DNA from 4 places in the Cellulomonas sp. KU4C genome. Region 3 is predicted to be linked to each of the others. Evidence: predicted binding sites of a transcription regulator. Region 3 holds the regulator's gene; each other region holds the start of a gene.
The links. Region 3 encodes HrcA, which represses chaperone genes, less so after heat shock. Its sites were predicted from a motif close to TTNGCACTCGNNNNNNNCGAGTGCNAA; they were not measured.
Positions count from the first base shown of each region.

Region 1: groL (chaperonin GroEL) is a predicted target of HrcA. The motif match lies at 1,311-1,337, and genes of this name have one in related genera.
Region 2: groES (co-chaperone GroES) is a predicted target of HrcA. The motif match lies at 1,443-1,469, and genes of this name have one in related genera.
Region 4: AC1VL8_RS04710 (Hsp20/alpha crystallin family protein) is a predicted target of HrcA. The motif match lies at 1,433-1,459, and genes of this name have one in related genera.

Region 1 is NZ_CP200322.1:1,537,071-1,539,266, reverse strand. It holds gene groL (chaperonin GroEL) at 1-1,148, opposite strand, end outside; gene AC1VL8_RS07320 (helix-turn-helix transcriptional regulator) at 1,378-2,196, opposite strand, start outside.
Region 2 is NZ_CP200322.1:1,925,098-1,927,293, reverse strand. It holds gene AC1VL8_RS09235 (WhiB family transcriptional regulator) at 305-607, shown strand; gene groES (co-chaperone GroES) at 1,003-1,299, opposite strand; gene AC1VL8_RS09225 (class I SAM-dependent methyltransferase) at 1,546-2,196, shown strand, end outside.
Region 3 is NZ_CP200322.1:3,667,656-3,669,851, reverse strand. It holds gene AC1VL8_RS17450 (MFS transporter) at 1-641, shown strand, start outside; gene hrcA (heat-inducible transcriptional repressor HrcA) at 724-1,758, shown strand; gene dnaJ (molecular chaperone DnaJ) at 1,848-2,196, shown strand, end outside.
Region 4 is NZ_CP200322.1:996,345-998,540, forward strand. It holds partial or broken gene metE (5-methyltetrahydropteroyltriglutamate--homocysteine S-methyltransferase) at 1-798, shown strand, start outside; gene AC1VL8_RS04710 (Hsp20/alpha crystallin family protein) at 884-1,336, opposite strand; gene AC1VL8_RS04715 ((deoxy)nucleoside triphosphate pyrophosphohydrolase) at 1,500-1,916, opposite strand; gene AC1VL8_RS04720 (YeiH family protein) at 1,966-2,196, opposite strand, start outside.

The DNA of each region.
Region 1 (2,196 bases), 2.1 Mb from region 3:
GTCGCCGCGCCGGCCTTGATGACGGCCACGCCGCCGGCCAGCTTCGCGAGGCGCTCCTGGAGCTTCTCGCGGTCGTAGTCCGAGTCGGAGTTCTCGATCTCGGCGCGGATCTGGTTGACGCGGCCCTGGATCTGGGCGGCGTCGCCGGAGCCCTCGACGATGGTGGTCTCGTCCTTGGTGACGACGATCTTGCGCGCCTGGCCGAGGACCTCGAGGCCCACGGTGTCGAGCTTGAGGCCGACGGTCTCGGACACGACCTGGCCACCGGTGAGGATCGCCATGTCCTGCAGCATCGCCTTGCGGCGGTCGCCGAAGCCCGGGGCCTTGACGGAGACGGACTTGAACGTGCCGCGGATCTTGTTGACGACGAGCGTGGCCAGGGCCTCGCCCTCGACGTCCTCGGCGACGATGAACAGCGGCTTGCCGGACTGGATGACCTTCTCCAGCAGCGGCAGCAGGTCCTTGACGTTCGAGATCTTCGACTCGACGAGCAGCACGTAGGCGTCCTCGAGGACGGCCTCCTGGCGCTCCGGGTCGGTCACGAAGTACGCCGACAGGAAGCCCTTGTCGAAGCGCATGCCCTCTGTGAGCTGCAGCTCCAGGCCGAGGGCGTTGGACTCCTCGACCGTGATGACGCCCTCCTTGCCGACCTTGTCCAGCGCCTCGGCGATGAGCTCGCCGATCGCGGTGTCGCCGGCGGAGATCGACGCGGTGGCGGCGATCTGCTCCTTGGTCTCGATCTCCTTCGCCTGCTCGAGCAGGGCGGCGGTGACGGCCTCGACGGCCTTCTCGATGCCGCGCTTGAGGGCGATGGGGTTGGCGCCGGCGGCGACGTTGCGCAGACCCTCGCGCACGAGCGCCTGGGCGAGCACGGTGGCGGTGGTGGTGCCGTCACCCGCGACGTCGTCCGTCTTCTTGGCGACCTCCTTGACGAGCTCCGCGCCGATCTTCTCGAAGGGGTCCTCGAGGTCGATCTCCTTGGCGATGGAGACGCCGTCGTTGGTGATCGTGGGGGCGCCCCACTTCTTGTCCAGCACGACGTTGCGGCCCTTGGGGCCCAGGGTGACCTTGACGGTGTCGGCGAGGACGTTGAGTCCGCGCTCGATGCCGCGACGGGCCTCCTCGTTGAAGGCAATGATCTTGGCCATGGGGCTATCGATCCTTCACTGTGGCTCGTGGTTCGGCCGGACGGTGCCCGCGACGGACGGCCACGCCGCTGCGACGGTCATGTCCCGTCGTGCGGCGGACCTCACCGGGTCGGCCTCGCTTCTCATTCTGTCACTCTCGACCCGAGAGTGCTAAGCACATGGTTAGCACTCGGACCTGCCGAGTGCAAGGCCGCTCAGCCCTCGGCGGACAGACCACGGGCCGGCGCGCCTACACCTCGGTCCAGCGGTCGAGGTCGCCGCGGCCGCTGAACCCGAGCTTGCGCAGCACGCTGCTCATGTGGTTCTCGACGGTCCGCACGCTGAGCACGAGCTGGTCGGCGATCTGCCGGTTCGTGAGCCCCGCGCGGGCCAGGACCGCGACCTCCCGCTCCCGGTCCGAGAGCACCTGCACCCGCATCGCCAGCGAGCCGCCCGCCTCCCGCGCCGTCCGCGCCGGTCGCCCCGCCGCCGGGGGCTCCGCGGCGACGGCGGCCGGGGGTGCGCTGGCGCGCGCGGCGTCGACCAGGGCGACGGCCGTGCGCGTCAACCCGGACGGGATCCAGGGGCGCCCCGCGGCCAGGGCCGCGCCCACCGCGGGCGCGTCGCCGGCGGCGATCGCCTCGTGCAGCCGCAGGTGCGGTGCGAGCAGCGGCAGCGGCGTGCGCGCGAAGGCGGCCTGGACGGTCGCCAGCTGCCCGGTCGACATCGGCAGGGCCGACAGCAACCAGCAGAGCAGCGCCGGCTGCATCAGGCCGCGCTCGGCGTACCGGGACCCGCGCTCCCACATCTCCTCGGCGGCGTCCTCGTCGTGGTCCTGCGCGACCTCCAGGGCGGCGTGCGCGAGGACCCGCAGCGACCGGACGAGGGGCCGGCGGCTGCGCGGCGCGGCGTCCAGCTCCGCCAGGAGGATGCGTGCGACCGGCAGGGCACCGGCCCGCCCCTGCAGGGCGGCTCCGAGGACCAGCGCCCGGCGGTAGAAGGCGCTCTCGAGCGGACCGGCGGGGCCGAGCCGCAGCGCCGTGCTGATGACGCGCCACGCGGCCTGGGG
Region 2 (2,196 bases), 1.7 Mb from region 3:
GTGCCGGGGATCTGGCGCGGTTTCCAGCGGCCGACCCGGGCCGGATCGCGTCAGCCCTGGTCGCGAGGCAGGACCACGCCCGACCCGATCTGCCCGAATCGCTCCACAGGCGTGAACAACCCTGTGCACAACCGCGCCAGAACTCGGTCACGACACGGTCTTGAACAACTGCTGGCGCGGTTGTACTGTCCTCATCAGCAGGGTTCACCGGCTCACCAGGGACTTCGGTCCCGAGTCGCAGCCGGACCCGCACCGAGCACGAGGTACTGACGGCTGACGCCGCCGCACAGATGGAGGACACACCATGGCTGAGATCTCTCGCCTTCCGGGACCCGTCATGGAGCTCTGGGAGTGGCAGTACGAGGGCGCGTGCCGCGACGCCGACCAGGACCTGTTCTTCCACCCCGAGGGCGAGCGCGGCGCGGCCCGCCGCCGTCGGGCCGAGGCCGCCAAGGCGATCTGCGCCGGCTGCCCCGTCATCAACGAGTGCCGCGAGCAGTCGCTCGCCGTCCGCGAGCCGTACGGCGTCTGGGGCGGCCTGTCCGAGGACGAGCGCGCCGCCACCCTGGCCAGCCGCGCCGGCCGCACCCGCGCCGAGGTCGGCTGACCCCACCCGCTTCGCGACGGCCCGCGGTGGGATACCGCCGGCCGTCGCGGACACCCGCAGCCGCGCGCGAGCGCGGCTGACCACGTGGCGACCCCCACGGGCGGTGCGACACCGCCGGCGGTCGCCGTCCACGACGACGAGGCCCCCTCCGCGTGCGGAGGGGGCCTCGTCGTGCGCGCGCACGTCCGCGGCGGCCCGACGGGGCGCCGAGACAGGACCGCCGCGCCGAGACAGGTCCCCGGGCGGACCTGTCTCGGCCAGCCGGTCCTACCTCGGCGTCGCGCCGCACCCCCGCGCGGCGGCCCGGCCGGGCGCACCCGGACGCGACGAGGCCCCCGCCGCCGGAGCGGTGGGGGCCTCGTCGGGCGTCGCCGGCCCTCAGGCCGGCGGGGGCGTCACTTGGTGACGACCGCCAGGATGTCGCGGGCGGAGAGGATGAGGTACTCCTCGCCGTCGTACTTGACCTCGGTGCCGCCGTACTTGCTGTAGATGACCTTGTCACCCACGGCCACGTCCAGCGGGACGCGGTTGCCGTTGTCGTCGATGCGACCCGGGCCCACCGCCAGGACCTCGCCCTCCTGGGGCTTCTCCTTGGCGCTGTCCGGGATGACCAGACCGGAAGCCGTCGTCTGCTCCGCCTCGAGCGTCTTGACGACGATGCGGTCCTCGAGCGGCTTGATGGAGACCGACACAGCGGACCTCCCCTTCGCGTGTGAGTGCTGCCTGATGTCCTTGTCGCCCCGTGTCCACGGCCGACCGTCGTCGCGGGTGCCGGCAGCCGTGCGGTGCGCGGGCACGCCCCGGAGGGAGTGCCCACCAGCACTCTAGGAACCGGTTAGCACTCGGTCAAGGCGAGTGCCAGAAACGTGTCGGTCACGGACGCCCGCCGGCGGGGCCGCGCGGGGCGCTCCGGGCACCCGGCGTGCGAGGATCGCCCGATGGACGCGTCCGGCCTCGCGAAGCTGCTCAGCCCCGAGGGGTGGGCCCTGCTGTCCGCCCTGCCGCCCTACGACGAGCAGCGGGCGATGGCGTTGTCCGAGAAGCTGCGCAAGGAGGGCTTCGATGCCGACCTGGTCGCCGCCGCGCTCACCCAGTCCCGGCTGCGGGCGCGGGCGCACGACAAGCTCGGCGAGTTCGCCGACGCGATGCTGTTCACCCCCGCCGGGCTGGAGCAGGCGACCCGGCTCGTCGTCGCCGCCCAGCACGCGCGCCGCTACCGCTCGGCCGGGCTGCAGCACGTGGCCGACCTCACGTCCGGGATCGGCGCCGACGCGATGGCCTTCGCCGCGATGGGGCTGCGGGTCCTCGCGGTCGACGCCGACGAGACGACGGCCGCGCTGGCGACCGTGAACCTGCGGGCGTTCCCCGAGGCGGTCGTGCGGCACGGCGACGGTCTCGCGCTCGACCTGGCCGCGGAGGGCGTCGACGGCGTCTACGCCGACCCGGCCCGGCGGACGACCGGCGGCAGCCGCGTGCACGACCCCGCCGCGTACTCGCCGCCGCTGGACGCGGTGCTGGCCGTGCGCGAGCGCGTGCCCGCCCTGGGGCTCAAGCTCGGCCCGGGCGTCCCGCACTCCGCGCTGCCCGAC
Region 3 (2,196 bases):
TGCGCGAGCCCGCGTTCCGCAACGGCGCCCTGCTGGGCATGGCGTACTTCGCGGGGTTCACGGCGGTGTTCCTCGTGGTGACGCTGTACCTGCAGCAGATCGCCGGGTACACGCCGTTGCAGGCCGGGCTGGTCGGGATGCCGTTCGCCATCGCGTCGGCCGTCGCGGCGCAGCAGTCCGGCCGGCTGGTCGCCGAGCGCGGGCGGGGCGTCGTGGTCGTCGGCCTGGTCCTGGTGCTGCTCGGCCTGATCGGCTCGGACCTGGTGATCCGGCTGGTCGACCCGCCCGCGGTGGCGTTCGCGCTCGCGGCGACCCAGATGGTCGCCGGGGCCGGCAGCGGGCTCGTCATCGCGCCGAACCAGACGCTCACGCTCGCCCGGGTGCCGGTCGACCGGGCCGGTGTCGCCGGGAGCATGCTCCAGGTCGGGCAGCGGGTCGGGTCGGCGCTCGGTGTCGCGGTCGCGCTGTCCACCTACTACGCCGCGCTGGCCGCGGGCGTCGAGGGCGGGGTGGCCGCCGGGCGCGCCCTGCTGCTGACGGTCGCGCTGGTGGCGGTCGCGCTCGTTGTGGGCGTCGTGGACCTCCGGGAGCGGCACCGGGACGTGACGCACGACGCCGTGCCCGCGGCCGGGCGGGGCTGAGCACCCGCCCGCGCGGACGCGTAGAATTGGCACTCGTGCCGGGCGAGTGCTACCGGTGTCGTGCGAGGCTGGGGAGGTGACCGTGAGCGAGGACCGCAGGCTGGACGTGCTGCGCGCCATCGTCGAGGACTACGTCGCCACGCGGGAGCCCGTGGGCTCCCGGGCGCTGGTGGAGCGGCACTCCCTCGGGGTGTCGCCCGCGACCATCCGCAACGACATGGCCGCGCTCGAGGAGTCCGGCTACATCGTGCAGCCGCACACCTCCGCGGGCCGGGTGCCGACGGACAAGGGCTACCGGCTGTTCGTCGACCGGCTCGCGACCGTCAAGCCGCTGTCCGCCCCCGAGCGCCGCGCCATCGAGACGTTCATGGAGGACGCGGTCGACCTGGACGACGTGGTCGACCGCTCCGTGCGGCTCATCGCGCAGCTCACCCACCAGGTCGCCGTCGTGCAGTACCCGTCGCTGCGCCGCACCGCGCTGCGGCACGTGGAGCTCGTGCCCGTCGGTGCGCAGCACCTGCTGGTGGTCATCATCACCGACCACGGGCGCGTCGAGCAGCGCACCCTCGAGCTCGCGACCCCGCTGGACCTCGAGGTGGTCGCCCGGCTGCGGACGCGCCTGAACGTCGCGGCGGCCGGCCGGCGGCTCGCCGAGCTCGGCACCGCGCTGCGCGACCTCGCGGACGACTTCCCGCCCGCCGAGGGCGCGCTGGTGCACGCCGTCGTCGGCGTCGTCGAGGACACGCTGGCCCGGGAGAGCGAGGAGCGCGTCGTGCTCGCGGGCACCGCGAACCTGGTGCGCGGCGGCGGTCCCGAGTTCGCGCGGCACGTCAGCCCCGTGCTCGAGGCGCTGGAGGAGCAGGTCGTCCTGCTCCGGCTGCTGACCGAGATGGCGGAGGACGAGGCGACGGTCTCGGTCCGCATCGGGCGCGAGACCCAGCACGAGGGCCTGGTGGAGACGAGCTTCGTCACCACCGGCTACGGCGGGGACGAGGGCGGCGCGGGCACGGCGGTCGCCCGGATCGGGTCCGTCGGCCCGCTGCGGATGGACTACCCCGGGACGATCGCGACGGTCCGCGCCGTCGCCCGGTACCTGTCCCGGATCCTCGCCGGGTGAGCGCCCGGCCCCTCGCCGCGCCCGTGGCGCCGGCACCCCCGATGACCCGCGTCGACGCGCGCGACCGACCCGTACAGGAAGTGTGACGAGTGAGCGACTACTACGAGGTCCTCGGCGTGGACCGCGAGGCCACGCCCGAGCAGATCAAGAAGGCGTACCGCCGGCTGGCCCGCGAGCTGCACCCGGACGTCGCGGGCGCCGAGGCGGGCTCGGAGGACAGGTTCAAGGACGTGTCCCGCGCGTACGAGGTGCTGTCCAACCCCGAGAAGCGCCGGATGTACGACATGGGCGCCGACCCGTCGTCGCCGAACGGCGGCGGGATGGGCGGTGGCTTCGGCTTCCAGGACATCTTCGAGACGTTCTTCGGCGCCGCGGCCGGCGCGGGCGCCCAGCGCGGCCCGATCCCGCGCGCCCGGCGCGGCCAGGACGCCCTGGTCC
Region 4 (2,196 bases), 2.7 Mb from region 3:
GCCGAGAACCTCGACGGGTTCGCGGTCACCCGCAACGGCTGGGTGCAGTCGTACGGGTCGCGCTGCACCCGGCCGTCGATCCTCTGGGGCGACGTGTCCCGCCCGGCGCCGATCACCGTGCCGTGGACCACCTACACCCAGTCGCTCACCCCGAAGCCGGTCAAGGGCATGCTCACCGGCCCGGTGACGATCCTCGCCTGGTCGTTCGTCCGCGACGACCAGCCGCTGGCCGACACCGCCAACCAGGTCGCCCTGGCACTGCGCGACGAGATCGCCGACCTGGAGGCCGCGGGCACCGCGATCGTGCAGGTCGACGAGCCCGCCCTGCGCGAGCTGCTGCCGCTGCGCGCCGACGACCACGCCGCGTACCTCGACTGGTCGGTGGCGTCGTTCCGGCTCGCGACCGCGGGGGTGCGCCCGGACACGCAGATCCACACGCACCTGTGCTACTCGGAGTTCGGCGAGATCTTCGCGGCGATCGACGGCCTGGACGCCGACGTGACGTCCATCGAGGCAGCCCGGTCGAAGATGGAGATCCTGGCCGACATCGCCAGCGAGGGCTACCCGCGCGGCATCGGCCCCGGCGTCTACGACATCCACTCCCCGCGGGTGCCGTCCGAGGCCGAGGTGACCGAGCTGCTGGCGGCGGCGGTGCGCGTGGTCGACCCCGCCCAGCTGTGGGTCAACCCCGACTGCGGTCTCAAGACCCGGCGCTACGCCGAGGTCACCCCGTCGCTGGAGCACGTGCTGGCGGCGACGCGCACGGTCCGCGCGTCGCTGGCGGTGCCGACCGCCTGACCCGGTCCCGCCGACGCGCCGCGGCCCCGGTCCCCCGTCGTGGGGGCCGGGGCCGCGGTCGGTGGGCCGACAGGTCGGTCGGCCGTCAGCCGGCCGCGTGCTGCGGGGTCTCGCTGCCGGCCTCGATGGTCGTCTGCGCGGATCCGGTCGCGACCTCGATGCGGCGCGGCCGGGCCTCCTCCGCGACGGGGATCGTCAGCGTGAGGACGCCGTCCGCGTAGGACGCCGAGATCGCGTCGAGGTCCAGGCCCCGGCCGACGGTGAGCTGCCGCGCGTAGGTCCCGACCGGGCGCTCCTTGGCCAGCCACTGCACGCCGTCCTCGGTGCGCGCGGTCCGCTGCGCCCGGATCGTCAGGGTGCGGTCGTCCACGCTCACGTCGATCGAGCCCGGGTCGGCACCCGGCAGGTCGACGTGCAGGACGTAGTGGTCGCCGGCGCGGTACAGGTCCATCGGCATCGAGGCCGACGCGCGCTGCGCACCGAGCACCTGCCCCATCAGGCGGTCCATCTCCTGGAACGGGTCGAATCGCGTAGCCACAGCCCGTCACCTCCCTCACGAGCGTGGTCCCGGGCGGTCCGGGACCGGGTACTCCCCCGGCGCCTGGTCGCACCGGAAGGGGCTACGCGACCTGTTCTAGCACTCGAGGGTGCCGAGTGCGAGATCGAGCGGCCGTCTGTTCGCTGAGAGATGAACGCCCTGGTCAGGACCGGTGCGTGGCGGCCAGGGCCTCGACGATCCGCACGTCCGCGTCCAGCCAGGGCACCGTGAGCCACCGGCCCGCCGGCAGCCAGCGCAGCGCGTCGTGCTCGACCAGGGGCTCCGGCTCCCCCGCCACGAGCTCCGCGCGCCACAGCCGCATCGTGTACGTCGGCGTGAGACGCCAGCAGCCGTCGTCGGGCCCGACCAGCTCGTCGCCGAGACCGACCTCGACGCCCAGCTCCTCGCGCAGCTCGCGGTGCAGCGCGTCCTGCGGGTCCTCGCCCGGCTCGACCTTCCCGCCCGGGAACTCCCACCGGCCGGCCAGGCTCGCCGGCGACCGGCGGCGCGCGGCCAGCAGCGTCCGGGGCGCGTCGAGGTCGTCGACGATCGCGGCGGCCACGACGAGCACGGGAATCATGCGCGCAGTCTGCCAGCGGCGCCGGGTCAGGTGGCGAGCACCGGGCCCGTCAGGTGGCGAGCACCAGGCCCGTCAGGCTGACGCCGGCGGCCACCGCGGTCGCGATGCCGCCGAGGAGGACCGGTCGACCCCCGGTGCGCACGAGCCGGCCGACCCGGATCTGGGTGCCGAGCGCCACCATCGCCGCGCCGAGCGCGAGCGTCGTCACCGGCTTCACCGCCGGGAGGACGGCGTCGGGCACCAGGCCGGCGGACCGCACGAGCACGGCGACCAGGAACCC